Regions from separate parts of the Mesorhizobium sp. M0663 genome, predicted to be linked through region 4. Evidence: riboswitches for the same ligand, from Rfam matches in the RefSeq annotation. Region 4 holds a riboswitch; each other region holds the start of a gene.
What was found. A riboswitch is a leader RNA that binds a small molecule or an ion and turns the genes downstream of it on or off. The one in region 4 is predicted to bind cobalamin.
Positions count from the first base shown of each region.

Region 1: another riboswitch for cobalamin. It lies ahead of NKI54_RS22790 (ABC transporter ATP-binding protein); the one in region 4 lies ahead of NKI54_RS16690 (DUF1636 family protein).
Region 2: another riboswitch for cobalamin. It lies ahead of metE (5-methyltetrahydropteroyltriglutamate--homocysteine S-methyltransferase); the one in region 4 lies ahead of NKI54_RS16690 (DUF1636 family protein).
Region 3: another riboswitch for cobalamin. It lies ahead of NKI54_RS34945 (CbtB domain-containing protein); the one in region 4 lies ahead of NKI54_RS16690 (DUF1636 family protein).

Region 1 covers NZ_JAMYPX010000015.1:1,199-8,777, forward strand. Annotated here, with positions in the region: gene NKI54_RS22770 (bifunctional helix-turn-helix transcriptional regulator/GNAT family N-acetyltransferase) at 1-413, shown strand, start outside; gene NKI54_RS22775 (FAD-binding oxidoreductase) at 454-1,842, opposite strand; gene NKI54_RS22780 (LysR substrate-binding domain-containing protein) at 1,983-2,891, shown strand; partial or broken gene NKI54_RS22785 (AraC family transcriptional regulator) at 2,971-3,088, opposite strand; cobalamin riboswitch at 3,224-3,427, shown strand; gene NKI54_RS22790 (ABC transporter ATP-binding protein) at 3,520-4,338, shown strand; gene NKI54_RS22795 (ABC transporter substrate-binding protein) at 4,335-5,282, shown strand; gene NKI54_RS22800 (FecCD family ABC transporter permease) at 5,312-6,313, shown strand; gene NKI54_RS22805 (MarR family winged helix-turn-helix transcriptional regulator) at 6,395-6,874, shown strand; gene NKI54_RS22810 (HlyD family secretion protein) at 6,871-7,579, shown strand, end outside.
Region 2 covers NZ_JAMYPX010000072.1:374-5,929, forward strand. Annotated here, with positions in the region: partial or broken gene NKI54_RS35900 (dihydrodipicolinate synthase family protein) at 1-182, shown strand, start outside; gene metE (5-methyltetrahydropteroyltriglutamate--homocysteine S-methyltransferase) at 449-2,794, opposite strand; cobalamin riboswitch at 2,890-3,090, opposite strand; gene NKI54_RS35910 (hypothetical protein) at 3,646-3,900, shown strand; gene NKI54_RS35915 (helix-turn-helix transcriptional regulator) at 4,218-5,051, opposite strand; gene NKI54_RS35920 (MFS transporter) at 5,114-5,365, opposite strand.
Region 3 covers NZ_JAMYPX010000057.1:13,368-20,946, reverse strand. Annotated here, with positions in the region: gene cobO (cob(I)yrinic acid a,c-diamide adenosyltransferase) at 1-38, opposite strand, end outside; gene cobU (bifunctional adenosylcobinamide kinase/adenosylcobinamide-phosphate guanylyltransferase) at 40-561, opposite strand; gene NKI54_RS34950 (CbtA family protein) at 554-1,336, opposite strand; gene NKI54_RS34945 (CbtB domain-containing protein) at 1,352-1,531, opposite strand; cobalamin riboswitch at 1,568-1,764, opposite strand; gene NKI54_RS34940 (aromatic ring-hydroxylating oxygenase subunit alpha) at 1,906-3,099, shown strand; gene NKI54_RS34935 (heparan-alpha-glucosaminide N-acetyltransferase) at 3,318-4,316, shown strand; gene NKI54_RS34930 (methyltransferase family protein) at 4,333-4,839, shown strand; gene NKI54_RS34925 (MerR family transcriptional regulator) at 4,859-5,245, opposite strand; gene mgtE (magnesium transporter) at 5,385-6,782, opposite strand; gene NKI54_RS34915 (SRPBCC family protein) at 7,129-7,579, opposite strand, start outside.
Region 4 covers NZ_JAMYPX010000008.1:47,888-55,466, reverse strand. Annotated here, with positions in the region: gene cobG (precorrin-3B synthase) at 1-556, opposite strand, end outside; gene NKI54_RS16700 (cobaltochelatase subunit CobN) at 553-4,200, opposite strand; gene cobW (cobalamin biosynthesis protein CobW) at 4,219-5,259, opposite strand; gene NKI54_RS16690 (DUF1636 family protein) at 5,256-5,690, opposite strand; cobalamin riboswitch at 5,729-5,932, opposite strand; gene NKI54_RS16685 (winged helix-turn-helix domain-containing protein) at 5,962-7,161, opposite strand; gene NKI54_RS16680 (NADH-quinone oxidoreductase subunit A) at 7,497-7,579, shown strand, end outside.

The DNA.
Region 1 (7,579 bases), on a different contig from region 4:
TCTACGCGCAGGAATATGGCTGGGACGAAACCTATGAAGCGCTGGTCGCCGAAATCCTCGGTGCCTTCGTCAAATCCTTCGATCCGAAATGGGAACGCAGCTGGATCGCCGAGCGGGAAGGCGAGGTCGTCGGCTCCGTCTTCGTCGTGCGCCAGTCGGACGCGGTGGCGAAGTTGCGCCTGCTCTATGTCGAGCCTTCGGCGCGCGGCCTCGGGATCGGCAAGCGGCTGGTCGAGGAATGTGTCGGCTTTTGCCGCGCCAGGGGTTACAGGACACTGACGCTGTGGACCAACGGCGTGCTCGCCGCCGCTCGCCACATCTATGAGGCTGCGGGCTTTAAATTGACCAACGAGGAGCGCCACCATTCCTTTGGCAAGGATCTGGTCGGCCAGAACTGGAATTTGGAGCTGTAGCAGCGCCGCAGAATTTCGAGCATCGGCCTGGGGCGGTCGCTCAGGCCGCAGGCTTAATGTTTTGGTTCAAGCGAAAGAAATTGGTGGGATCATACTTGTTCTTTAGTGCGGCCAACCTCGGATAATTCTCGCCGTAAGCCGCCAGAACCCGATCAGTGCCCTCTTCGCCGAGATTATTCGCATAGACGCCGCCGGTCGAGAACGGTCTCATTGCATCCCACAGGTCGCGCGCCCATCGGATGTGCGTTTCGTCGTCAGACGGATTGTCCCAAATCGATATCGGGAAGCAATCGTAAAGTGCATCTCTGTTGGCGTAGGGCGTTCCGTCCATCGGTACTCGCGAGATGGCGCCGCCAACCTGCTGCAGGACTAGAAGCGATTCGCTGGGTGCAGTCATGTAAGCCGCAAGCATGGTATCGATCGCCTGATCTGTGATTTCGCGCATGAACTGCGCCTTCCAGTAGTAGCGCCGCCCGCGCGGAAAGAGGCTGTCCCCGGCCGATTGGATTTGAAGATAGGGGACAGGAGCAACCCGGCGCTCAACTGGCGTGCCATACTCTCTCAGAGGTTGAATGATTTGCTGGCCTTCGTCGAGTGGGCCGATGTAGCACGCCGATATGCTGAAGAAGCGTTCGCCCGAGGGCGCCGTCACAAGTGCTGCATCCAGGCTCAGCTCATCCGTGGCGCCGCTCGAGAACGCACGATAGAACCGCATCGCTTCGCGTGCCTCTTCGTAGCGGTATAACATCGATCCCGCGATGAGAAGCGGACCCACTGGATGGAGCTTGTATTCGAAGGTGGTGACTATTCCGAAATTGCCGCCGCCGCCCCGAATGCCCCAGAACAAATCTGCATTTTCGGCCGCGTTTGCCGTGAGCAACCGGCCGTCCGCCGTCACGATTTCGACAGCGACAAGGTTGTCGCAGCTCAGTCCATGTTTGCGGCCAAGCTTGCCGAACCCGCCGCCGAGTGTCAGTCCGGCTATGCCGGTATCCGCGTTGACACCCATGGTCGTCGCAAGACCATGGACCTGTGTGGCTGCGTCGAACTCGCCCAGGTTCAGGCCGGCCTCTGCGCGCGCAACACGGCGGATCGGGTCGACTTCGATCCGCTTCATGCGTGACACATCGATCACCAAGCCGCCGTCGCATACCGAACTGCCAGCGACGTTATGACCACCGCCGCGGACGGCGACGAGGAAGCCTTGCGATCGGGCGAAGTTGACGGCCGTGACGACATCGCTGGATTCGGCGCAATAGAAAACAGCCGCCGGCCTCTTATCGACCATGCCATTCCAAACTCTGCGCGCCTGGTCATAGCCAGGGTCGTCCGGAAGGATCAGATCGCCGCTAATCGCCTGCCTGAGCCGGGCGATATCTGGCGCCTGCAACGTCGGCTCGGAACCGTCTATAAGCTTGAACATGCTCATCGAGGGATACCCTTCGTGATTCAGCACGGTTGGACAGGCCGCTGTCGTTCACCGGATCACAATGATCTCATGCGGCGCCATTCGCTGCAAAATCGAATATCTCAGTCGCTGGATGAGCTAAATTCATCTAAACTGCCTGGATGAGAAAACTTCCGCCGCTCGGGTCGCTTCGCGCCTTCGAAGCCGCTGCCAGGCTGATGAGCTTCAGGAAGGCCGCGACGGAACTCGGCGTGACGCCAACGGCCATCAGCCACCAGATTCGATTGCTGGAGGAGGTCTGTGGGCAACTGCTGTTCCGGCGGCGCCCACGACCGCTCGTGCTCACAGGCGTGGGCGAACGGCTATTCCCGGTAATTTGCAGCGGCTTCGACGCTTTCGCTGCGGCAATAGCATCAGCCTCGGCCGGAGTTGGCCAACGCCCGTTGCGCGTGACGAGCCCAAATGCATTTGCCAGCCGATGGCTGGTTCCGCGCCTGTCGAAGTGGCGCGAACAGCATCCGAACATTCCACTGGAGATCATCGGGACAGACGCCGTTCTGGACCTGCGAGCCGGTGACGCCGACGTCGCGATCCGCTATGCGCGCAGGATGCCGCGGGATGTTCCCGCGCAGGAAATTTTTCGGGACGCATTCTTTCCGGTATGCAGCCCGGAGTTGTTCGCAGGAGGCGACCGACAGATCGAGCGCGCCGCCGATCTGCTGCAATACCCGCTCATCCATTTCAATTGGACGAACCGCGACCCGGAAGCGCCGACTTGGCAACGATGGCTGGCGATCGCACGCTCGATCGATCCCAGCATCCCCAATGCCAACCAGGCATGGGACCTAAGCTTCCGCGAAGAGCTGCACGCGATTGACGCGGTAGCGGCAGGCCAAGGTATCGCTATCTGCAGCGATGTGGTCGTCAGTGGCGAACTCGAGGCTGGCAGGCTAGTCAAGGCACATGATCTCTGTCTGCCAGGCTATGGCTTTTACCTTGCCTGCGTAGCCAATCACCCCCGACAAGCGCATATCGAAGCGTTTTCCGCCTGGATGAGATCGATAGTCTGAGCATCTGAACGCCGATCTTCTGCATGCTCGTCACAAGCGGTAGCAGCGCTTCCTGCGCTTCGGGGTCGCCTGCCGCGCCTCACACTTTGACCGGTATCCAAATTTCCAGCCTTGCCGCTACAGGGATCGAATTCCGGCGCATCGGCGACCTCGCGCCCAGATGCCGGCAGCCATTTGTCCCAAATCGTGTTGGGGGTTGACAGAAGCAGACAACGTCCTCTAGGTACGTAATGTTATTACATTACGAGGTATGCATGACTCCTTCTGACAAGACCCTTGCTCCAGCGGCTGTCCGAACTCCGAAAATTTATTGCGCTGTGAGTGGCGGAAAATTAGGGTGGCTGAGTGATGGTCCCCGAGTCGAAAGGCAAGGGGTGAAAAGGGAACACGGTGAGGTCTTCGGATCGAGGCCGTGGCTGCCCCCGCAACTGTAAGCGGTTAGCAAGATCCGAAGTGCCACTGGCCGGCAAGGCTGGGAAGGCAGGATGGCGCAAAGACCCGCGAGCCAGGAGACCTGCCATCAGCATGAGTTGACCGGACGGGGTGTGCCGGGAGGAGACGTGGACATCGGTCTTGTCGGCCGGTCCGTCCAGCTTCCTTCCGTCGCCATTGAGAAAGTGACGGTAAGTTGGACGCCTCCCAGCCTCTTCTTGAAGCGCGCGAACTGAGTGCGACGGCAAATGGCCAGCGCCTGGTCAGTGCGGTGAGCCTTTCGCTAGCGGCGGGCGACCGCCTCGCCATCATCGGCCCTAACGGCGCCGGCAAGACGACGCTGCTGCGCATGCTCTGCGGTACGCTGCGGCCAAGCGCAGGAGACGTGAGATTCTCCGGACGCCGGCTGGAGAGATTTTCGGCCGCCGAGCGGGCGCTGCACATGGCGGTCGTCGGCCAGACCGATCAGCCCGACCCGCGGCTTGCCGTGATCGACTATGTCGAGCTTGGGCGCGTCCCCCATGCGGGCTTGCGACGAAGGAGCGAGCAACGCGACATCGTCATCGAAGCGCTTCGCAGAACCGGCCTGATGCCGCTGCTCGGCCGCACAATCGGCTCGCTATCCGGTGGCGAGCGGCAACGCGCCCAGCTGGCGCGCGCCATCGCCCAGGAGCCCAAAATCCTGTTCCTCGATGAACCGACCAATCATCTCGATCCGCGCGCCCGCAGCGACCTTCTCGAACTCGTATCGCAGTTTGGCATGACCGTGGTGGCGGTGCTTCATGATCTGTCGCTGGTCACGCCATTTGCCACCAGGGTCGCGGTGATGAACGAGGCCCGCCTGCAGGCACTCGCCGGTCCGCACGAGGCGCTGACCAAGCAATTGATCCGCGAGACTTTCGGCGTCGACATGCTTCGGCTGCGCCATCCCACCGAGGACCGCGAACTTACGATCTTCGACGTTCCTAACCGTGCCTCTTCCCATCCTGATCTGACCAAGGAGCAACATTCGTGAAACGCCTCGTATTGTCTTTTGCCCCCCTACTGCTTGCCCAGGCCGCCTTCGCTTTTCCCGTGACCGTTGACAGCTGCGGCACGCCGCTGACGTTCGAAGCCGCGCCGAAGCGCGCCGTTATCCAAGATCTGAACATGGCGGAGATGGCCTTCGCGCTGGGGCTGCAACCGTCGATCGTCGGCCTGACGGGCATCACCGGATGGTACAAGGTCGGTCCGGAATTCAAGGCTGAGCAGGGCGCGATCCCGGAACTCGCGCCGAAATACCCGACGCTCGAAAACCTCGTCGCCGTCGAGCCCGATTTCTTCTTCGCCGGCTGGTATTACGGCATGAAACCAGGTGGCGAGGTGACGCCCGATACGCTGGCGCCGTACGGCATCAAGACGCTTGTGCTGACGGAAAGCTGCGTCCATCTCGACAAGAACCGCCCCGCGGCCTCGATGGACCTGCTCTATGGTGATGTCGAAAAGCTGGGCAAGATTTTTGGCAAGGAGGCCCAGGCGGGAAAGCTTGTGTCGGACTGGAAGGCACAACTTGCCGATATCACGGCAAAGATCGGCGACCGCAAGGGAACGCGCGTGTTTCTTTACGACTCCGGCGAAGACAAACCTTTCACATCAGGCAAGTTCGCGATCCCCAGCGCCATGATCGCTGCTGCCGGCGGCGACAACATCATGGCCGACATGGCGACGAGTTGGGGCAATACGGATTGGGAGACGGTGGCGGCCCGCAATCCGCAATTCCTTATCCTGCTCGACTACCAGGACGGCGGCGGCTACAGGAAACTGCTCGATTTCCTCAAAGCCCATCCGGCGATGAAGGAGACTGATGCGGTCAAAAATGAACGCTTCGTCGCGCTGCGCTATGCCGAACTGACACCTGGGCCTGCCAACATCGAGGCGATCGGCAAGATCGCCAGGGCGATGCACCCGGAAGCTTTCTGAGCTTGCGCCAGAGAGCGTTCGAATTGGCCATGACAGCAGGAGCAGCAGCAATTGCCGCTCTTGCTTTGTTGTCGATTGCCTATGGATCGACGGTCATCGCGCTGAGCGACGTGATTGCTGCGCTCGGACATGCGGCCGGGCTGGACGGAGATATCGTGTCCGGTCCGGCCGGCAAGATCCCGATTGCCAAGATCGTTGTCGATCTCAGGCTGCCGCGCACGATTATGGCCATCTGTGTCGGCGCCGGGCTGGGCGTCATCGGCGCGCTGCTGCAGACGGTAACGCGCAACGACCTCGCCGATCCGTTCCTGTTCGGCCTGTCGTCCGGAGCGGCGGCCGGCGCGGTTTCCGTCATCACCATTTTTGGCGACCATTTCGGCATCTGGACGTTGCCGGTCGCGGCCTTCACGGGCGGCGTATTAGCCGCCGGCATCGTGCTGTTGCTGGTTTCGCGGGTGAGGGGGCAAGGCCCCGAACGGCTGATCCTCGCCGGGCTTGCTGTCTCCTTCATGTTCACCGCCTTGACCAACTATCTCGTCTTTGCCGGAGACCAGCGCGCCGCTCACTCGGTGTTGTTCTGGACGATGGGCGGGCTCGGGCTCGCGCGTTGGGACAATGTCGGGCTGGCTGCTCTGGGCGCAGGCACCATCCTTGTCTATGGACTTTGGAACCATCGTCGGCTCGACGCTTTCCTGGCCGGCGAGAATGCCGCCGAAAGCCTCGGTGTGCCGGTTGCGCGGATGCGCAGGATGACATTTCTCGTCGCCGCTTTCTCGACAGCAATCCTTGTCTCGGTAGCAGGCGTCATAGGTTTCGTTGGCCTGATGATCCCGCATTTGTCCAGGACCCTTGCCGGCCCGCTACACCTTCGCCTGATCGCAACCTGCGCTATCTTCGGAGCGGTGCTGTTGCTGGCAAGCGATCTTCTCGCGCGCACGCTGCTGCCGCCGCAGGAACTGCCGATCGGCATCATCACCAGTTCGTTCGGTGCTTTCTTCGTGGTCACGATGCTCATTCGCAATCGCTCATGATGTGACTGCCATGCACACTTGCCGGCTTCTGGCACAATCCGGCTCCTTGAATTATGAGCACGCTTATTATATATGTCGCTCATGGTTTCCGACGGCATCGACAGATTGGGCTTTTTGATCCACGACGTGCAGCGCCTGATGCGCAAGCGCTTCGAGGCGCGCGCCAGTGGTTTCGGCCTTTCTTCGGCGCAATGGCGGCTTCTGGTACGTGTCGCCAAGGAGGCGGGTGTCGCGCAGGCGCGGCTTGCCGAGCTTCTCGAAATCGAGCCGATCAGCGTCTCGCGTCTTGTCGATCGCATGGAGGAGGGCGGCTGGATCGAGCGCCGTCCCGACGCAACCGACAGGCGAGTGCGCATGATTTTCCCGACCGCCAAGGCCAACGCGGCCTACACCCACGTCAAGAGCCTTGCCGGCGAGGTTTATGAGGAATCGCTCGTTGGCGTTTCGCCGGAAGATCGCCACGTCCTGGTCAGGGCGCTGGAGACAATGGTGCAGAATCTTGCAGATGGTGAGACGCCGCCCTCGGAAAAAGTGAAGAATACGGAAGGCGCAGCAGCATGAACGCGGTAGCCAAACTAGATGAGAATGCGGCCAAGCTGGAGATGGAAGCTCCCGCGAAGCCGGCGGCAGCTCCGGTAACGGTCGCTCCGCAGATAGCTCCGGCGCCGGTGGCGCCGAAGAAGAAGCGCCGTGCCGGCCGCTTCCTTTTGATGTTTGTGCTGCCCGCTGCGTTGATCGCCGGCGGCAGCTATGTCTGGGTGACCGGCGGCCGCTATCAGGAGACCGAGAACGCCAATCTGCAGCAGGCCAAGGTGTCGATAGCCGCCGATACGGCGGGCCGCATCGTTCAGGTCGACATTTTCGACAACCAGTCTGTCAAGCAGGGCGACGTGTTGTTCGCTATCGATCCCGAGCCCTACCGGATCGCATTGGCCCAGGCCGACGCGGCGGTGGCTGGCGCACGGCTCAATGTCGAGCAGCTGCGTGCGGCCTACAGCCAGGCGCTGGCGCAGGAGAAGTCCGACGAAAGCCAGGTCCAGTACGCGCAGTCGCAATATGACCGCGCCGCCGACCTTGCCCGCAAGGGCATCAACGCCAAGTCGTCTCTGGACGAAGCCAAGAACGACCTCGACAAGGCGAAGCAGCAGCTGGCCGTGGCCCAGCAAGGGATCGCCAGCGCCAAGGCGGCACTTGGCGGCAATCCCGACATCGAGACCGACAAGCATCCAACGGTAATGGCGGCGCTCGCCGCACGCGACAAGGCGG
Region 2 (5,556 bases), on a different contig from region 4:
CGCTTGCGCCGCTCTGGAGCCTCTTCAAGGAGTTCTCGAGCCTTCGCGTCGTCTATGCACTTGCCGAATTGCTCGACATTTGCCGTGCCGACCCCCCGCGTCCCATCCTGCCTCTGCCCTCAGCAGCGAAGCGCCAGATCGCCGCCGCGTTGGAACGCTTGCCATCGGATGTCAACCGGTGAATAGCGAACCCGGCGGCCAGTGAAGGAACCTGTCATGTATGTACCCGCGCATTTCGATGAACCGAGCCGAGAATCGAACTCGACACGTCACAGGGAGAAAACGGTCCCCTTTACTCCTGCGCGATTAATACACGTGCCGAAGGAAAGTGCACATTTCGCTCGAGTGACTTATTTCAAAGGATGTGATCGCGTTTTGGCACATTCACAGGCCGACATGCGGCAGCCGGTAACTCACCACATGGTGAGCAACCAGGAAACCTTCCGGCCTACACTTTCTCCCGGAGCGCGCGTGCTGCAGCAACCATGTTCATGAGGGCAGGGCGGACCTCCTCCCACTTGCGGGTTTTGAGGCCACAGTCCGGGTTTACCCACAGTTGGGCATCGGACAGTCGCTCGCGGGCAAGCATGACGAGATCCGAAATCTCGCCGACTTCCGGGACGCGTGGTGAGTGAATGTCGTAGACTCCGGGCCCGATTTCATTCGGATATTTGGAGCTCGTGAAGGCGTCCAGCAGTTCCATTTTCGAGCGCGACGTCTCAATCGAAATGACATCCGCATCCATTTCAGCGATCGCGTCGATGATCTCGTTGAACTCCGAATAGCACATGTGGGTATGGATTTGAGTCGCGTCCTTTACACCCGTTGAAGCGATCCGGAAGCATTCGACAGCCCAGTCGAGATAGTCGTTCCAATCAGACTGGCGCAGTGGCAATCCTTCGCGAAACGCGGCCTCATCGATCTGGATCATCCTTGCGCCGGACCATTCGAGATCCGTCACTTCGTCGCGGATGGCGAGCGCGATCTGGCGGCATGCTTCGGAGCGGGGTACGTCGTCGCGAACAAATGACCAGTTGAGAATGGTCACTGGGCCTGTGAGCATTCCCTTCACAGGGTTTTCCGTAATCGACTGGGCGAACTGCCACCAGCGCAGCGTCATCGGATTGGGCCTCGATACGTCGCCGAAGATGATGGGGGGACGCACGTAACGCGACCCATAGCTCTGCACCCAGGCATGCTGGGTGAAGGCGAAGCCGGACAGCTGCTCGCCGAAATGCTGTACCATGTCGTTTCGTTCGAACTCACCGTGCACCAGCACGTCCAGCCCGATCTCTTCCTGCCAGCGAATTGCAGCCTCGATCTCCTTCTTCAGGAAGGTCTCGTAGTCGACATAGCTCAGCTGGCCCTTCGCATGAGCGGCCCGCGCCCTGCGTACCTGCGGCGTCTGCGGGAAGGACCCGATGGTCGTCGTCGGGAACGGCGGCAGCCCGAGCGTGCCGGCCTGGACTCTGGAGCGCTCGGCAAAAGCGCTCTCTCGTCGCTTCATGCTGTCGTCAATGCTGGCGATCCGCCCCTCAACCAGCGGGTCATGGATCTTCGTGGATGTCACGCGAGTGGCGGCAGCCTCGGCAGACGCTTTCAACGCGCCTGCCACCGCATCCCTGCCTTGGGACAGGGCCCGGGCAAGCAACACCAACTCGTCGGTCTTCTGGGCCGCGAAGGCGAGCCACGACCTGATGTCCGCGTCGAGTTCCGTCTCCATGCGGAGGTCGATCGGCACATGCAGCATCGAGCAAGAAGGCGCGATCTCGACGCGGTCCAAGGGCCAGCCGGCGACGATCGGTTTGATGCGGTCGAGAATGGCGGGCAGGTTCGCACGCCAGACGTTGCGGCCATCGATCAAGCCAAGCGAGAGCACCAGATCCTTCGGTGCGAGCCGACCCACCGTTTCCAGCTGCTCGGGAGCGCGCACGAGATCAATATGCAGCCCGGCCAGGGGCAGAGAAACCGCGGTTTCGAGATTGTCTCCCAGCGGCCCGAAATAGGTAGCCAGCATGATCTTCAGCTCGGGCGCGGCTTTCGACAGCTGGCCATAGGCGAATTCGAACGCAGCTCGTTCGTTCGGGTTCAGATCGAGGACAAGCGCTGGCTCATCGATCTGCACCCAGTCGGCTCCAGACAGCTTCAGCCTCTGCAGGAGTTGCTCGTAGACGGGCAGCAGCCGCGGCAGGAGCGCGATGGGATCGAATCCTTCGGCAGGCGATTTCGCCAGCTTGAGGAAGGTGATCGGTCCAAGGATGACTGGGCGTGTGTGAACGCCGAGAGCTTTAGCCTCGATGAAGTAATCGACCGGTTTCGTCGACGAGAGGGCGAACGTCTGATCATCGTTGAGTTCCGGCACAATGTAGTGATAGTTGGTGTCAAACCACTTGGTCATTTCCATCGCGGTTACATCAGACCGATGAGCCGCCTGCTGGTGACCAGCGTGTCGACAATCCTCCGTCTGACCCTGGTTGCCCCGCGCCATTGCGAAGTAGATGTCAAGTGGAACCTCGCCGCTATTCCAGCCGTAACGGGATGGAACGGCGCCGACCATGGCTGCGGTGTCGAGCACATGGTCGTAGAGCGAGAAGTCGTTCGACGGGATTTTCGACACGCCGCGATCGTGCTGCTCCTCCCAGCTAGCGGCACGGAGCGCCTTCGCGGTCGTGAGAAGGTCGGCAGCGGACGATTTTCCGGACCAGTAGCTTTCAAGCGCGAATTTCAGTTCTCGCCGACGACCGAAGCGGGGCACGCCGAGCGTTGCTACAGGAATTTGCTGAGAGATAGTCATGCCAGACCCCGATGGTTGGGGCGTCGGTGACAAGGAAGGCGCTAGCAGGCCGGCACGAACGCTAGGCTGCAGCGGCCACCGAGACACCCCGCCCGTGGACGTAATTCGCCGTGGCAGGTCTCCTGGCTCGCGGGGTCATAGCCTCTACCCGTCTTCCCAAGGCTATTCGCCTCAGTGACATGAGTGGGGTTGGCTCGCCGCTAACAGTTGCGGGGGCAGCGCCGGCATCGCACCGGCTTCCCTCTTAGCTCCGCTGCGGCAGCGCCGTACGGAGAACCACGACGCGGGAGACAATTACAGCAGTTCGCTTCATTGTCAACGCCGCATAAAGAAATGTTTATGTCGTTATGTTAAATTTCCGCTGGCATGTTCCAAAGGTCGCCTCGAAAGCGAAAACTGTGGAAGCCTTGAGCGGCCGGTAAATCAAAGCAATGACGCACGGCGCCCTTGTCCAGGAGGATAGGAGTTCGTCGGCTGCCGGCAGCAAACATACCGGCAAGCGCCGTGGTGCTGCTTAGCGCATCACGCGAACCACCTCGGCGTCGAACTTCGGCTCCGAGGTTCCGACCGCTTCGTTGGTGATCTGCTCGCGACCATATTCGGCTCAATGGCGAGGCTGTTGCCCATGTGGAAGCTGTTGGCCGTGATGCCCTCGGTGATATGACACAACGATTTCGGGGGGAGCACACCGAGGCCAGGCGCAGCGGCGTGTTGCGAAGTGATCGAGGCCAATGTCTCGAACTGCTTGTTCGCAGCCCACCGGCTCAAGGTAACCCGGCTCAAACCACCGGGCTAGCTCAAATCCTGTCCAAATGAGGCCTGAGCGGCAAATCGTCGTGCACGCGCACGGTTTGGCGTTCGATCTTGTGATGCGTCTTGGGCGGACAATCGCCACGGTGCAGCACGCAGAAGCGGTCCCCAATTGGGAAGCCGAGGGCGGTGAGGGCAAGCCAGCGCCACAGGCGGAAGGGGACTTGGACCTGTTTGCCCTGCTGGACCACAAGTTCGCGACACAGGGCCTCAAGGAGAAGACCAAGAGTGATTATGCGCGGGACCTCGCCAAATTCATCAAAAGCAGCGGGCAGTCAAAGTTCGGCGCCGATTGACATGGAGATAGCCATCGCGGCGGACCGCCCAGGCGGACCGCAAGCCGGAATACAACCGGGTGCAGGCGGCCAAGCTCGTCCACAAGATGGCGTCGGGCGCACACCGGCGATGGGAGAGCGGACCGTGGAGTGCAGGAACTTCACGCCTATCCACGCTCCCGTGGACGTGTCCTGCGGCACATCGGCAGCGATATTGAGGAGGCAGTTGAGCTTCTGGTCGAGCACTCTTACCTGCCACTACCTACGCTTAACGTCATCTCGTACTGAAAACGCACCACGCAAGGTCGAGATGTAACATGCGCCCTTCGTGGATGGTTCTAAGCTTCCTCGGGCGCGGTCAATCTGTGATAACGGTCGCTTGGAACCTCCATCACCGCGACGCGATCAAGGTTGGCGTATCGCGCTCGGTAGTAGCCTTCTTCCTCCACTTCGGCGAAACTACACTGGGGAACGTCAAAGGTCGCAGCTTCCAATCCGAAGAAAGTCGTAGCGGTTTCTTCATCCAAGAAGTTCCACTCATCTTCTCCGTCGTCATATGTGACGCGAACATAGGAGGCCATGCGCACGGCTTCCTGATCACCCATCTCTGCGATGATGGCATCGCATTCTTTCTTCAGCTTTCCTGAAACCTCACCCTTATCCCAGTCATCCAAAGCCCGATAGATTTCTGGATGATAATACTCTGGCATCTCCTCTACATCGTCACCGATAAGCTCAATGGTGCGGACATATTGCGGATTTATCAAGAGTATTTTGTTGTCAAGGCTCCAACAATACAGCCATGGCCTGCTTGTGTTATTTCTGCGCAGATTATGAAGTTCCTTCAACTGACGTAAAATCGATTCACGCGCCTTTTCATCGATAGGATATTGGCGGCTGCCAACAGTCGTCTTGATTCTGAGCGTGCCGTATCGCGTTTCGGCATCGGCAATTGCAAACGGGCTCGTGCGCCACTCCTCGACATCAATCTTCCAGCCCAGCAGCTCCTCGACCGTGCATTTCAACGTGAGACAAAGGTCCTTGATCTGCTCGACGTTCAACTGCGTTTTGCCTGTTTCCCAACGGGCCACAGTCTGTTGCGTCGTTGCCATCTGCTCTGCCAAATCTTTTTGAGTCATGCCCAGTCGAACCCTAAGCTCTTTCATGTTCATAACTCACCTCGCGTGTTCAACACACGCATCGTGGATGAATTAATCTAACACGTCAAGCGTGTTCAAAAATCGCAACATGTGTTTTTAGGGCGTCTTCGAGGCTCCGGCAGCCGTTCGTGACCACTTGCGCAAGACACAGGGCTGGTACACAGCACGAATGGGCGATCAAAAATTACTGCTGCGATGCTCGTCATCAGCCAAGCTGCCGCCGCACCTTCCACTAGGGTGCCAAGGTTCGAAATGAGTGCAGCCGACCATAGCGAACGGAAGGTCTTGTGCTCAAAAGGAACGAGTGAAGATGTTCTCTTCGCCATTGTGGGAAGCCTCGGGATTGACCGCGGGGCTGGATTTGTTTCGCCTCACTCAACTATGGCCTCGCCGTACAAGCCAAGCTGCCACAGTGCGCGCCTGCTAACCCAGAAAACTTGGCGGCCTTACAGGCATGCGCAGGACGTGCGAAGCCGCTCAAATCTCCCCAGATGGTCAGCCATCGAAGACCGGCATC
Region 3 (7,579 bases), on a different contig from region 4:
TGGCGTTCCTCGTCCTTGGGATCGATAGTATCAGCCATGTCATTTCACCTTGAGCGGCAGCCCCGCCACCATCAAAAGCACGGTGCCGGCAACAGCCGCGACGTCCTGGTTCAGCCGGCCGGCGGCGTCGCGAAACCGTCTTGCCAGCGCATTGTCCGGCACGATGCCCTGGCCGACCTCGTTGGACACCACGAACCACGGCCCACGCGGCCGCGACAGCACATCGGCCAGCCTCCGGCATTCGGCCTCGACATCATGGTCGGCCAGCATATGGTTGGTCAGCCACAGCGTCAGGCAGTCGATCAGCACCGGCTGGCCGTCAGGCAGCGCTCCGATCGCGCCGGCAAGGTCGAGCGGCGCATCGATGGTCGTCCAGCCGGCGCCGCGGCGCGAGCGGTGCAGCGCGGTGCGCTGGCGCATCTCGTCGTCATAGGCTTGCGCCGTGGCGATATAGCTCCAAGGCGGCGGGCCGACCGTCACCAGGCTCTCGGCATGCGCGCTCATGGCCGAGCGCGCACCGCCGATGACCAGGGTCAGTGCCCCGGCAGCGCGGTCAGGCAAAGCTGTCGCGCAGGCTGGTCGCCGTGCCCGTGAAGCGTCCGCGCACCACGCCGACGACCGCGCCGAGCACCAGCCAGAACACCAGATTGGTCAGCGTCACCGCCACCACGAACTGGTGGTGCAGGCCTTCCGGGATCGCCGTCTCGAAGCTATCGGGCTGCGGCGCGCCGACGATATGCGGCGCAACGATCAACGCCACGGCAAGAGCCACCAGCGGCAGCGATCTGCGGAAGACGATAAGGCCGAGACCGGCCGCTGTCGCCACCACTGTTGCCCACCACCATATCTGGCGTTGGACAAGGTCGGCCGCCGGCATCGCCGGCAGTTCCGGCGGCAGGCCGAGGCCCGGCGCCAGCGTGAATGCGGCAAAGCCGGCCAGCCCCCAGAACAGGCCCTGGCGCCAATTGCCGATGCCGCCGGCGAATTCCGAAACCGCAACCAGGACCAGCGCAAAGCCGATGCCGGTGACGATATTGGCAACGACGCTGAAGCCGAAGCGTTCGAAACCGTCCGCCGGCGCCCAGCCTTCGTCTTCCGCCGGAGCCATTGCTTCAGCCGGTGCCGACGCGGCGCTGCTCATAGCCGTCATGCCCGCGGCGTTTTCGGCCGGTGTCGCAGGTGCCGCGGCATGGTCATGGCCCCCGCCGGCCTGTTCGTAGACTTCCGCCTTTAGGATGAGCGGCACCGTGGCATAGGCTTGCATGCAGGCGAGAGCCACGCCGGCCACAAGCCCTGCGATCGCCGCGATGAACACGACGTTGCGAAACAGTGTCATGATGTCAGCCCCTTGTCAGTGGCAGGGAAAGCCCATCGAATGGCGATAGTCGTGGGCGGCATTGTGGACCGCATCGATATGCGAGAAGCCGACAAAGCCCATGACGAAAATGCCGAGGAATGCAGCAAGCGCCAGCTGCATGAGACGCGACTGCGAGGAGGCGGAAGCGCCGAGCGAGACGGAAGCGGTATTCATGTCTTGTCCTTTCGCCCTCCACCCGAGGGCATAGAAGTCAGTTTCCTGTCGCCGGCAGGTCTCCTGGCTCGCGGATCAGCGCCCTTCCCCACCTTCCCGAAGGCGAACCTTCAGTGGCATATGGAGAGGACTACCGCACACAGTTGCGGGGGCAGCCACGGCATTGGGCAAACAACTTGCCCTCACCGCATTCCCTCTTGGTTCCAAACGGAACCGACGACATCAGTGACTATAGGCAGAATCGCCGCGCCCGGCAAACCAAATTCCGCCGGATCGTGTGGCGAATGCGCCGCCTCGCCAAGCCCGGTCGGCCGGCGCCGCGATTGACAATTTTCGCAGCCGGGTGTCGGCTGGCGGATGGGGAGGAAGCCGGCATGCAACCCAGCCCGAATGAGCGCGGTCCCTACAACGGCCTGACGCGGGCCGAGCCGACGCTGCCGTCATCAGCCTATTGGGACATCGCGGCCTATCAGCGCGATCTCGAGGCCATCTGGTATCGCAACTGGCTGCTCGTCTGCCGCGAGGCCGACCTTGCCCAGCCGCTGGCTTTCAGGACGTTCCGCATAGGCACGCAGGAGGTCGTCGTGCTGCGCGACGAGACCGGCGAGTTGCGCGCCTTCCACAACACCTGCCGGCATCGCGGCTCGCAGCTTTGCCAGCAGAGCGAAGGACGGCTGAAGGCGCGGCTCATCACCTGCCCATACCATGCCTGGTCCTATTCGCTGCACGGCGATCTGGTGCGCGTGCCGTCGAAATCGCTGCCGGACGGCTTCGACAAGGCCGATCATCCGCTCTACCGGGTCGCGCTTTCGGTGTGGCGCGGTTTCGTCTTCGTCAATCTGGCGGAAGACGCTGCCGGCTCGGCTGAAACATCCTTCGATCCGGCATCCGGCAACCTCGCCAACTGGCCGTTGGAAACGCTGCTGAGCGGCCATGTGCTGCGCAAGGTGATAAACTGCAACTGGAAGGTATTTTGGGAAAATTTCAACGAGTGCCTGCACTGCCCCGGCGTCCACAAGGACCTGTCGCGGCTGGTGCCGATCTATGGCCGCGGCCTGATGGGCCGGCACGACGACCCCGAATGGGCGCGCCACGCCGACAATGACGCGCCGGAATTTGCCGGCGGCTTGCGGGCCGGGGCCGAAACTTGGTCGCGCGACGGGCGCGTCCACGGCTCGGTCTTTTCCGGCCTGACGCCGGGCGAGCGTGCCGCCGGGCAGACCTATGCCACCAGCATGCCGTCGATGTTCGTCGTCGGCCATGTCGACTATGTCAGGACCGTGCGGCTGGTGCCGCTTGGCCCGGAGCAGACCGAACTTACCGCCGAATGGCTTTTTTCGCCCGAAGCGCTCGCCGAACCGGCCGCGGATATCGACAACATCGTCGCCTTCGGTACCCAGGTGCTGGAGGAGGATGCTGATATCTGCGAGGTCAACCAGATGGGCCTGCGCTCGATGCGCCACAAGGCCGGCGTACTGATGCCCGAGGAATACGACTTGCACCGCTTCCACAACTGGGTGCGCGAGCGCCATGCGGCGCTCGAACATCAAAGCGATTTGGGCAGATAGCGCCAGGTGACGAAGCCGCAGGCCGCCGCCAGCAGCCCGAGCGTTGCGAAAACCGCGCCCAGGCCGAAGAACGCCTGCACGCCGGCCAAAGGCTTTCCGGCTCTGGCCTAAAGCAGCTCTGATGCCGACCGGTACCAACGCGACGCAAGGCCCTGCTTCTTTTGACGGTGGCAACCGTGATAGTCGTCTTGCCGGGGCTGAACCAAGACAGCGAGACCATGAGCATCGACACGCCGAGCGCAGCCGTTCAGGATCAACCGAAGTCGAAGCGCATCGCCGCTATCGACATTGCACGCGGCATCGCTTTGCTTGCCATGGCGAGCTATCATTTCACCTGGGACCTCGAATTCTTCGGCTACACCGATCCCGGCCTCACCGCCTTCGGCTGGTGGAAAATCTACGCGCGCTGCATCGCCTCGAGCTTCCTGTTCCTGGTCGGCATCAGCCTCTATCTCGCCCATGGCAAGAAAATCCGCTGGACCGGCTTCTGGAAGCGCTTCGCCATGGTTGCCGGGGCAGCGCTCGCAATATCGCTGGTCACCCGCATCGCCACGCCCGATGGCTTCATCTTCTTCGGCATATTGCACGAGATCGCGCTCGCCAGCCTGCTCGGCCTGGCGTTCCTGCGCCTCCCGGCGCTGCTGACGCTTGCCGTGGCGGCCCTCGCTATTGCCGCGCCTTTCTACCTGCGATCTGAGCTTTTCGATCATCCGGCTTTGTGGTGGGTCGGCCTGTCGGCGACCAACCCGCGCTCCAACGACTACGTTCCACTGCTGCCCTGGTTCGGCGCCGTACTTGCCGGCATCGCGGTTACCAAGCTCGCCGCCACCTCCGGCGCGCTGACGCGGCTGTCGGCCTTGGCGCCCGGCCGCTGGGCAAATCCGCTGGTCTTCATCGGCCGGCACAGCCTTGCCTTCTATCTGATCCATCAGCCGGTGCTGATCGGCTCGGTCTGGCTGTTTTCGCAATTCATGCCGGCGCAGGCCGAAATCAGGGAGGTGCGTTTTCTGAAATCCTGCCAGATATCCTGCGAGCAGGCACGCGACACCGAGTTCTGCTCCAGCTATTGTGCCTGCATGCTGGACAGTCTCCAGGGCGAAGCCTCGCTTGACCGGCTCTACAGCAACGACCAGTCCCCGGAGTGGAAGGCGCATATTGGCGAGCTCGCCGGCACCTGCACCGCCCAAACCGAGGCGGCGGAACCGGGAACGCGCTAATCGAGGGAGGACAATAATGAGCGACAGTCACCCGAAACCCGTGCAGCAAAATCCTGGGCAGCCGAAGCTGGGGCACATCCCATGGCCGCCGCTGATCTATATCGCCGCCATCATCGTCAGCGTCGCGCTAGGGCTGTTCTATCCGCTGCCGTGGATCGGCGATCTTCTCGGCGACATCCTGTTCGCCGCCGGCCTTGTGGGGTTGGTGGCGGTTGCCGCGCTCTGGTTCACGGCAATTCGCACCATGATCCGCGCCAAGACGACGCTCAACCCGAACGGCGTGCCTGACCATCTGGTGACTACCGGACCCTTCGCCGTCAGCCGCAACCCGATCTACCTCGCCAACACGCTGCTGCTGGTCAGCCTCGCCTTTGTCACTGGGATCGCCTGGTTCCTGCCGCTGGCGGTCATCGCGGCGTTCCTGACGCAGAAGCTGACGATCGAGAGCGAGGAGAAGGTGCTGACGGCCAAATTCGGCAAGAAATACCGGGACTACGCCAAAAGGGTGCGGCGCTGGATTTGAGCCGGCGCTGACGCCACGCTCATGTGGTGACGCCGAGTTCCACCAGCCGCTCGACGCAGGATTCCTCTGCCTGATCGAGCTCGGCCAGCGTCTCTTCGAGGTCGCGGCGTTTCTGGCGCAAATCCTCGCGCTTTTCCTCGATGCGCTTGATCATCAATTTGAGTTGGCCGACCTCGCCGGGCGGCTCCCTGTACATCTGGATGATTTCGCGGATCTCGTTGATCGAGAAGCCGAGCCTCTTGCCGCGCATGATCTGGCGGATGAGATGCCGGTCCGACGGACGGAACAGCCGAGTGCGGCCGCGTCTTACTGGCTGCACCAGCCCTTCGTCCTCATAGAAGCGCAACGTCCGCGTCGACACGTCGAATTCGCGGGTCAGCTCCGTGATCGAATAATATTCCCGCATCGTCACTCCAATGCCCCGGCCACGCCGCGAGTTCCAACTGGCCGGCGCCGCCGGCGCCCAGGCGCGTACCAGAATCGGCGGACAAGGCACCTTTCAAAGCCTCGCATGGCATTTACGTAAAAGTCAATTGAGGTGACGTTCAGCGCACGCCGAACCACCATGTGGCGAGCCCGAGAAAGGCAAAGAAACCTACGACATCGGTGACCGTGGTGACGAAAACCGCCGAAGCCACAGCCGGATCGATCTTGAAGCGGTCGAGCAGCAGCGGGATAAGGATGCCCGCCAGAGCCGCCACGAACATATTGATGATCATCGCAGCCGCAATGATGCCGCCGAGATTGCGATCGTGGAACCAGGCAGCAGCCACGAGGCCGATCAGGATGGCAAAGATGATGCCGTTGATGAAGCCCACCCCGATTTCGCGGCGGATGATGCGGCCGGCATTGTAGATGTCGAGGTCCCTGGTCGCCAGCGCCCGCACCGTGACCGTCATGGTCTGCGAGCCGGCATTGCCGCCCATGCCGGCGACGATCGGCATCAGCACCGCCAGCGCCACGATATGCTCGATGGTGCGGTCGAACAGGCCGATCACCGAGGCCGCCAGGAAAGCCGTCAAAAGATTGACCAGCAGCCAGGGCACGCGCGAGCGCGAGGTCGAAAAGATGCTGTCCGAGAGTTCTTCGTCGCCGACGCCGCCCATGCGCAGCAGATCTTCTTCGGCCTCCTGCTGGATGACGTCGACGACGTCGTCGATGGTCAGCACGCCGACCAGCCGCTCGTTCTCGTCGACGACGGCGGCGGACAGAAGATCGTATTGTTCGAATTCGCGTGCCGCCTCCTCCTGGTCCATGGTGGCCGGGATGGCATGCCTGGTCTCATGCATGACCTCTTCGACCTTGACCGAGCGCTTGGTACGCAGGATCTGGTCGAGGTCGATGGCGCCGAGCAGCTTGAAGCTCGGATCGATGACGAAGATCTGGCTGAAACGGTCGGGAAGATTGTTGTCCTCGCGCATGTAGTCGATGGTCTGGCCGATCGTCCAGAACGGCGGCACCGCGACGAACTCCGTCTGCATGCGGCGGCCGGCGGTCTCTTCGGGATAGTCAAGCGAACGCCGCAGCCTGATCCGCTCGGTGAACGGCAGCTGCGACAGGATCTCGTCCTGGTCCTCCTGGTCGAGGTCTTCGAGAATGTAGACCGCGTCGTCGGAATCGAGATCCTGCACCGCCTGGGCGATCTGCGCATTGGGCAGACTGTCGACGATGTCGCGGCGGATCGCCTCGTCAACCTCGGTCAGCGCGGAAAAATCGAAATCCTTGCCCAGCAATTCGACCAGCGCGCGTCGCTGTTCCGGGTGCAGGGCCTCGAGCAGGTGGCCGAGTTCCGACTGGTGCAGATCGTCGACTTCACGCTTCAGCGTCAGCGTATCGCGATCGGCGATCGCGGCACCGATCTGGGCGAGGAACGACGACAGGATGACGCCGTCCTCGTCATAGATGTCGGCGCGGCGCTCCTCGGCTGCCCTGGCGCCGGTCATCTGTTCGTCCTGGCCTTCCACCAGCGCCTCCCGCCATCGGATTTCCGGATAAGGTGCCTGTCAGGTCTAACGCATGACCCTGACAATCGGAATCGATTTTGCGAAAGGACCATGCACAACGACAAATTGCTACAGCGCCGTTCGCGCGTCCAAACGACGCGGCGCATACCGGATGGTAGGAGGAGAGGACGTTCTACAAACCTGCGGCGCTGCAAACCTTCGCGGCGGCAGGTAAAGGGCAGCGTATCCCCCCCCGGTCAACCAGATGGGCAGATCGACACTGATTCAAAACGGCGAGGCCGACAGTGCGAGGGCCTCGCTGGTATTGGACTGGAAGGCTTCCCGATCAGGCGGCGTGGCGCTTGGCCTCAGCCGCATAGCGGTCCAGGAGACCGCTCCAGCCACCCTCGGATTCGAAGGCCTCGCGCATCGCCTCTGCGGTTTCGCCCATGTTCTCCAGAAGCCTGTGCTCGAGTTCCACACGCGTCGCGTTCTCGCCGAGCGCGACAAAGCGGATCTCGACTTCGGTCAGCAATGCCGGATCGTAGCGCCAGCCGGCTCCAATGCGCCAGGCGAGCGTCAGCCTGGACGGCGGATCCCAGGCGAGAACCTCGCCCCAATCGCATTGTGACCCATCCTCGCCGATCTCGTACCAGCGGCCGCCGGCTTTCGGTTCGATCACCGCGGTCGTCAGGGCGGATTTGCCGATCGAGTGCGAAGCCGGCCACCAGCGCCCGAATCCTGTGGTGAACACATCGAATGCCTTGTCGAGCGGCACCTCCACCGTCACCGACTTC
Region 4 (7,579 bases):
CCGCATCTTCCTCGGACATCGCCAGCGGCGTGGCACCCTGCGCATCTCCGGCGAGCGATACCCGCCACTTAATTCCGTCGGCGGCCCGCACCCCGACCAGCCTGACATCGGCCGTAACCGCATCCATTGTCAGCTGCCCGCCGCCGTCAACAATCACCGACACCTTCGGGCCAAGCCGTTGCGTAACACCGGCGTCCTCAATTGCCGCCCGAATCCGCTGCGCCATTGGGCGCGGGTCGGCTATCTCCTCCTGGTCGAGCCCGGCCAGCGGGCCGGTCTCGACGGGCACGCCGGTGCGCACCGCGATGCCGAGCGCATCGACCTCCATCGCCAGCAGCCGCGCGCTTGCCGACGTCAGGCCGCGGATCTGCAGGCTGCCGCGGGCGGTCACTTCCATGATACCGTTGCCATGGCGCAAGGCAGATTCGCAGAGTCCGATCAACGATTTCGGCAACAGTCCTCCAGCGACCGGATTGAGCCGCACCAGCAGCCCGTCGCCGGTCTGCATCGGCGCGGACAAGGCAGGGCAGGCGCCACGGCGCGAGAAAGCGTTCATGCCGCCACTCCCAGAGCTTGCGCTTCGGCAATCAGTGCGGCGAGATCGTCATCGATCGAATTGCGCAGCGGATGCCAGAGCCCGCGCCGCCGTGCCGACAGCAAACGCTCGGCAATCACCTTCGCCGCCGCCGGGTTCTCGCGCAGTATGAAGGCGCGCACCACGGGGTCGCCAAGATAGGCGTCGTGCATCGCCTCGATCAGCGTGCCCGATATGGCATGGGTAGTCTCAGCAAAGCCGACAAGCCGGTCGACCGTCTCGGCGAATTCCGAGGCGCCGCGCGGGCCATGACGCATCTGGCCGGCGATGAAGCGCGGGTTGACCGCGCGGGCGCGAACTACCCGGGATACGGCCTCACCAACCGAGCGCGGCTTCGGTCTTTGCGGGTCCGTGGTGTCGAGCACGATCACGTCGGCGTTTTTGCCGAGCGCGGCAAGTGCTGCAGAAAAGCCGCCGATGAAGGCGACGTCGGCCGAGCCTTCGAGGATGTCGCGGCCGGGGTCGTCGCCGGTATGAACCAGAAGATCGGCCTCGGCGAGGCGATCCTCGAACGCGCCGGGCGCCGAAATGCCTTTGCCCTCGGAGCCGCCATAGGCGTGCGAGGTGGCGGCGAGATAGGTGCGGCCGATCTCTTCGCGCGCGGCCCAGTCGCCGCTCGACAACAAGTCCTCGACGCCCGCGCCGTAAGTGCCCGGCGAGGTGCCGAAAATGCGCGGGCTGATCTTGCCGTCGATGCGGGTCCTAGCGGCGAGCGGGTTTTCCGAATCATCCTCGTCGCGGGTCGCCACCGCGTTGGCCGCGGCGTCGATCAGCGCGATCTGGGTCGGGAACATGTCGCGGAACAGGCCCGATATGCGCCAGGTGACATCGATGCGCGGACGGCCGAGTGTTGCCGGCGGCAGCACATCTATGCCGGTGATGCGGCCGGTGGCGGAATCCCATTGCGGCCGGCAGCCCATCAGCGCCAGGCCTTGCGCGATCTCCTCACCGCCGGTGCGCAGCGAGGCCGAGCCCCACAGGTCGATGACCAGCGAGCGCGGCCAGTCGCCATGCGATTGCATGTAGCTGCGGACCACTTCTTCCGCTGCCACCTTGCCCAGATCATAGGCGGTCGGCGTCGGCACGGTGCGCGGGGCGGCGGTAAACAAATTGCGGCCGGTGGGCAGCACATCGCTCCGGCCACGCGCCGGCGCACCGGCCGGACCGGCAGCGACGTGGCGGCCATCGAGGGCGGCAAGCAGCGCGGTTTTTTCAGCTGCCGCACTTTGCCGCCGTACCGGATCAGCCTCGCCTTCCGGCGAGCGGCCGTAAATGTGCAGGCCGTCCTTGATGGCGAAATCCTTGAGATCGCAGAGCCAGGCGTCGATGCGGCGCAAAGCCTCGTCGGCTGCGTCGGTCCTGGCGACGCCTGCCTCTGAGGCGAGGCCGGTCTTTTCCGCCGTCTCGACGATCAGCTTCGCCAGGCGGTCGCGGCGGCGGCGGTCGAGCCCGTCGGCCTGGGCATATTCGTCAACCAGTCGTTCAAGCCTGTGCTGGTTTTCGTCCAGCCCGGCGCCGGTCAGCGGCGGCGGCAGATGGCCGAGCGTGACGGCGGCAATGCGCCGCTTGGCCTGCGCTGCCTCTCCCGGGTTGGAGACGATGAAGGGATAGATGACGGGCAGGGGACCGGTGACTATCTCGGGAAAGCAGTTTTCGCTGAGCGCAACGGTCTTGCCGGGCAGCCACTCCAGCGTGCCATGGGCGCCGACATGGACAATTGCATGGATGCCGAGCGACTTGCGCAGCCAGAGGCCAAAGGCGACCAGCGCATGGCGCGGCGGCAGCGTCGGGTCGTGATAGTCGGCGCGGCGGTCGGCTGAGCGCCCGCGGTCAGGTGCGAGTGCCACGGTGACGTTGCCGAAGGTGGCTGCGCGGAAGGCGAATTTTGCGGCGGCAGGCGCTTGAACACCCCCCTCTGTCCTGCCGGACATCTCCCCCGCAAGGGGGGAGATTGCGCTGTTGTCTCTGCTTTCGCCAATCACCAAGGATGTTGAGCGAGAGCCGTCGGCGAAACTGCCAATCTCCCCCCTTGAGGGGGAGATGTCCGGCAGGACAGAGGGGGGTGCCTCGCACAAACTTGTCTCATCTCCCGCATTCCCCCATGCGGCCGTCACTGCAGCTATCGCTTCAGCAGGCAATTCCGCCGAGTACCCGAGATAGTCCTCAAACCCCAACCCTTCACCTCCACGCTCCAGCGTCTCCAGCAACTCGCGCGGCGTTTGCGGAATCCTTTCAACGGCATAGCCCTGTTCGCTCAGGTCGTGCAGCATTGCCAGCACGCTGGACGGCACGTCGAGACCAACCGCGTAGCCGGTGCGACCGGGGGCGCTCGGATAGTCGGGGATCAGGATGGCGAGCTTGCGCTCCGCACGCGGCGTCCGCTGCAGGCGCACGAAGGCCTCGACACGGTTCGCCACTTGCGCCACGCGGTCGGGCTCAGGCCGGTTGGCGAAGGCGCGGAAGGCCAGCGCCGGGTCGGTTTCGCTTTCGCCCTTGAATGAAATGGCGCCGGCCAGGATGCGGCCGTCGAGCTCGGGCAGGACGACATGCATGGCAAGGTCGGCGGGCGCCAGGCCGCGCTGATTGGTTTGCCAGATGTCGCGGCGGGTGGTCGCGACGATGACCTGGAACACCGGCACGCCGGCGCGGTCGAACAGGGTTTCGACACCGGGCTCGGCACCCGAGGCGAAAGCTGTGGCGGTGATGGTGGCGGCAGGCTTCAGGGTTGCGAGCGCGGTTTCGACAAAGGCGAGCGACGCCGGGTCCTTGAGGCTGGAGACGAACATAGGCACGGGAGCCATGCCGCGGTGGCGCAGGGCTTCGAAAAGCGCGTCGATGGGCGCGACATCGGCGGCGAGCAGCATCGAACGGTAGAAGACAATTGCCCCCACGCCCCCCTCCCCCTCGCGGGGAGGGTGGCCCGCAGGGCCGGGTGGGGTCGTCACGGCAGTGCGCGACGTTTTGTGTAGGCGCGCTTCGGAGAGGACCCCACCCCCGGCCTGCGGCCGGATCCTCCCCTCGAGGGGGAGGGGGACGCCGCGTTCTACGACCCCCAGTCCCGGCTCGTAAAATCCCGCCTTTGGCACGCTAACAGGTTCGGCTACCGCCGCACCCGATCCAGCGAGACTTGCCAGCCTCTGCACCAGCGCCGTCATATTTGCCGGCCCGCCCTCGCGGAAATAGCCAAGCAGGGCGTCCAACTCCTCGCGCGGCAGCGTCGAGCCTTCGATCAGTCGCAAATCCTCGTCGTGGCTCTCGCCCGGTAGGAGCGCCAGCTTGATACCGCGATTTCGCGCGATAACGGCGAGCTGGTCGCAGCCATAGCGCCACCAGTCATAGCCGCCGAGGATGCGGACCAGAATGACCTTGGCGTGGCGGGCGACGCTGTCGATCCACAGGTCGACGGACATCGGATGGCGCAGGTCGCGCAAGGCGGCGAGCCGCATCGACGGCAGGCGGTGCGCATCTGCCTTCCACGCCGCCGCCAGCCCGGCCAGGTCGCTGTCGGTGAAGGACAGCGCCACGACATCCGCAGGCGTTTGCCTGAGATCGACAGGCTCGGCGAGATCGTCGAGCGAGGCGGATGTGGTGGTGAGGATGTGCATCGCGGCTCGTACCTGGGGTCAGCCGGCGAGGATACGCTCGATGGCGGGGCGGTTCAGCCCTTTCAGGCCGATGACGACCAGGCGCGAGCGGCGGTCGTCTTCAGCGGTCCAGGCGCGGTCGTAATAGTGGTTGACGCGCGGACCGACGGCCTGCAGCAGGAGCCGCATCGGCTTGCCGCCGACTTCGACGAAACCCTTGACGCGCAACACGTTTTCTTCCTCCGCCGCCGTGGCGACCCGTTGTGCGAGCTCGTCCGGGTTGGACACAGACGCGATGTCGATGACGAACGAGTCAAAATCGTCATGTTCGTGGTCGAGCTCGTCGTCGTGGTGGGTCTTGCGGTTCTCGATGTCGTCCTCGACGGCGAGGCCGAGGCCGAGCAGCACCGACGGGTCGACCTTGCCTTGCGAAGTCGGTACGATCTTCACCGCCCGCGCAACGTGCTTGCCGATGACGGCATTGGCACGGGCCGAGCCGGCTGCGTCCATCAGGTCGCTCTTCGACAGGATGATCAGGTCGGCGCAGGCGAGCTGGTCTTCGAACACTTCCTCGACCGGATCGTCATGGTCGAGCGTCTCGTCCTGCGCGCGCTGGGCCTGCAGGGCGTCCATGTCGTTGGCTACGCGGCCATCAGCCAGCGCCGGTCCGTCGACCACGGCAATGACGCCGTCCACCGTCACGCGGCTTTTCACCGACGGCCACTGGAAGGCCTGGACCAGCGGCTTGGGTAAAGCGAGGCCGGATGTCTCGATCAGGATGTGGTCGACCCTCGGCGTCAGCGACAGGATCTGGTCCAGCGCCGGGACGAAATCATCGGCGACGGTGCAGCAGATGCAACCATTGGCCAGCTCGACGATGTTTTCCTCGGGGCAGGTGTCGATGGCGCAGCCCTTCAGGATCTCGCCGTCAATGCCGATGTCGCCGAACTCGTTGACGATGATGGCTAGGCGCTTGCCTTTGGCGTTTTCGAGCAAATGGCGGATCAGCGTCGTCTTGCCGGCGCCGAGAAAGCCGGTGACCACGGTGCAGGGAACGCGCGAAAGGGAGGCAGCGGTCATGTCAGGTCCTTCAAAAGGTCAAGGGGAGGGATGCGGGCAACCAGGCCGCGCTTCAGGCAATCGGGACGGCCGCGCCATGGAATGAGCCCATCCGTCGAGGTGGCGAACAGCTTTGCCCCGGTGACGAGATCGGCGCCGCTGGTCGTGGTCAGATCACCGAAGACGTAACTCCAGCAGCCGTCGCGCAGCATGGCCGCGCTGAGCCGGCGCTTGCAATTGCCGAGGCATTCGACGGTGCGGATTTTGATGTTTTCGCTGGAAGCGGCGCGGCGCGTGTCCTCTGCGAGCAGTTCGCCGGCGCGCGGATAAGCGTCCGAACCGGTCTCGTCACGGCAGGACGAGCAGACGATGACGGTAACGCCGGCCGGGGAATCACCATGGCCGGACAATAAATCCGCTGTCTCAGCCGGAAAACTGCTGTCGTGTTCCAAATCAGGCTCCTTGCCCGGAAAACCCGCCAGGCGATCGGATTCTTATGTCCTAGACGGCAGGTCTCCTGGCTCGCGGGTCATCGCCTGGGTGCCGCCTTCCCGGGAATATCCCAGTGGTTTTCGGCCGAGGCTCGTCGCTTACAGTTGCGGGGACAGCCGCGGATTTGAAATCGAGATTTCGCACCGCATTCCCTCTTGGCCCCTGCCGTTGCGGGCAGGGGACCGTCTGGAACGGATTTAGGCTTGTGGAGGCAGTCGTGTCAACGCACGTCTATGACGCGGCGATATCCGCGAGCGGCCGGCCGAGGTCGCCGGCAGCGGTCACCTCGATGCGTTCCAGGCCGAGCCAGCCCTGCATCTGCTTCAATTCTTCGAAAAGCTCGGCTGCGGTTTGCAGCGAGGCGCCGGGCTCCGCATAGGCGGCATGGACGCGCAAGACGCCGGCCGGGCGGTCGGCCCTGAGGTCGACGCGCCCGACGATGCTGTCGCCGAACAGGAACGGCAGCACGTAATAGCCATACTGGCGCTTTTCGGCCGGCGTGTAGATCTCGATGCGGTAGTGGAAGTCGAACAACCGCTCGGTGCGCGATCGTTCGAAGACGACAGGATCGAACGGCGCGAGCAAGGCGCGCGCCTCGATCTTGCGCGGCAAACGGGCGTCCTTGTGGAGATAGGCTGTTTTGTTCCAGCCTTCGACGCTCACCGGCAACAGGTCGCCGGCCTCGACCAACTCCTCGATGCGGCCCTTGATGTCGGCGGGCGAGAGGCGGAAATAGTCGCGCAGGTCTCCTGCCGTGGCGATGCCGTGGGCGCGGGCCGAGATGCGCAGCAATTCGCGGTGAGCATCCTCGGGACGGGGAACCGGTAGCGCGAGTACCGCCGGCGGCAATACGCGCTCCGGCAGATCGTAGAACCGTTCGAAGCCGCGGCGATGCGCCGTGGTGATGCGGCCGGCCCAGAACAGCCATTCGAAGGCGTGCTTGGCATGGCTCCAGCCCCACCAGCCGCCCGAACCCTTCTGGCCTTCGAAAGCCGACGCCGCGATCGGGCCTCGTTCGGCGACCTCGCGATAGATGTCTTCGATATAGGCGGCGTGCTCGCGGCCCCATTTGGCCAGTCCGCTGTACATTTCGTCGCCGCACTCGGCCCGCTGCATGCGCCAGCGCATCAGCGGATAGGTCTCGACCGGCAAGAAGGAGGCTTCGTGCGCCCAATATTCGAAGACCATGCGCTTGCGCGTTACGGCGGCGTCGTCGAGCAGCGCCAGCTTGTAGGGGCCAAGCCGCGAATAGAGCGGCATATAGTGGGCGCGCACCACGGCGCTGACGGAATCGATCTGCAGCAGGCCGGTACGGGCAAGCACGCGGGCCAGATGCCGGCGGTCAGGCGTGCCGGTGGGGCGCGGGTCATTGAATCCCTGTGCCGCGAGCGCAATGCGGCGGGCCATGGCAAGCGAGATTTTTTCCTTCATGAAGGCGGCATCCGGACGATTTTAGACAGAGAAAATGACCTGCGATTCCGTGCCATGCTAACAGGGTTTTGGCGGCATTCATGTCAGGAGAGAAAAGTGGAGTAAAAAGTGAAGGAAATCAAACAGGAGCGGATCGGACCAGTTTTCCCGGATATGCCGTCCAGCACCGCGATTTGAACAAGGTTTGACTTGCTTCGCCGAAAGCGCTGCGCTAACCCTCGCCGCGTTGCAGCATAGAGCCTCCTTAAAACGGTTCAGTGGTTAAACTGTCACGCTTCCGCAAGTGGGTCCGGTGCTGTAATCAGAGTGGATTGGCCGCCAACGGAAACTGCAGCATGAACGCACTTTTAGGTTCGTACCTGCCCATCGTCCTGTTCATCGGCGTGGCGCTGATCGTCGGGCTGGCGCTGCTCGCCGC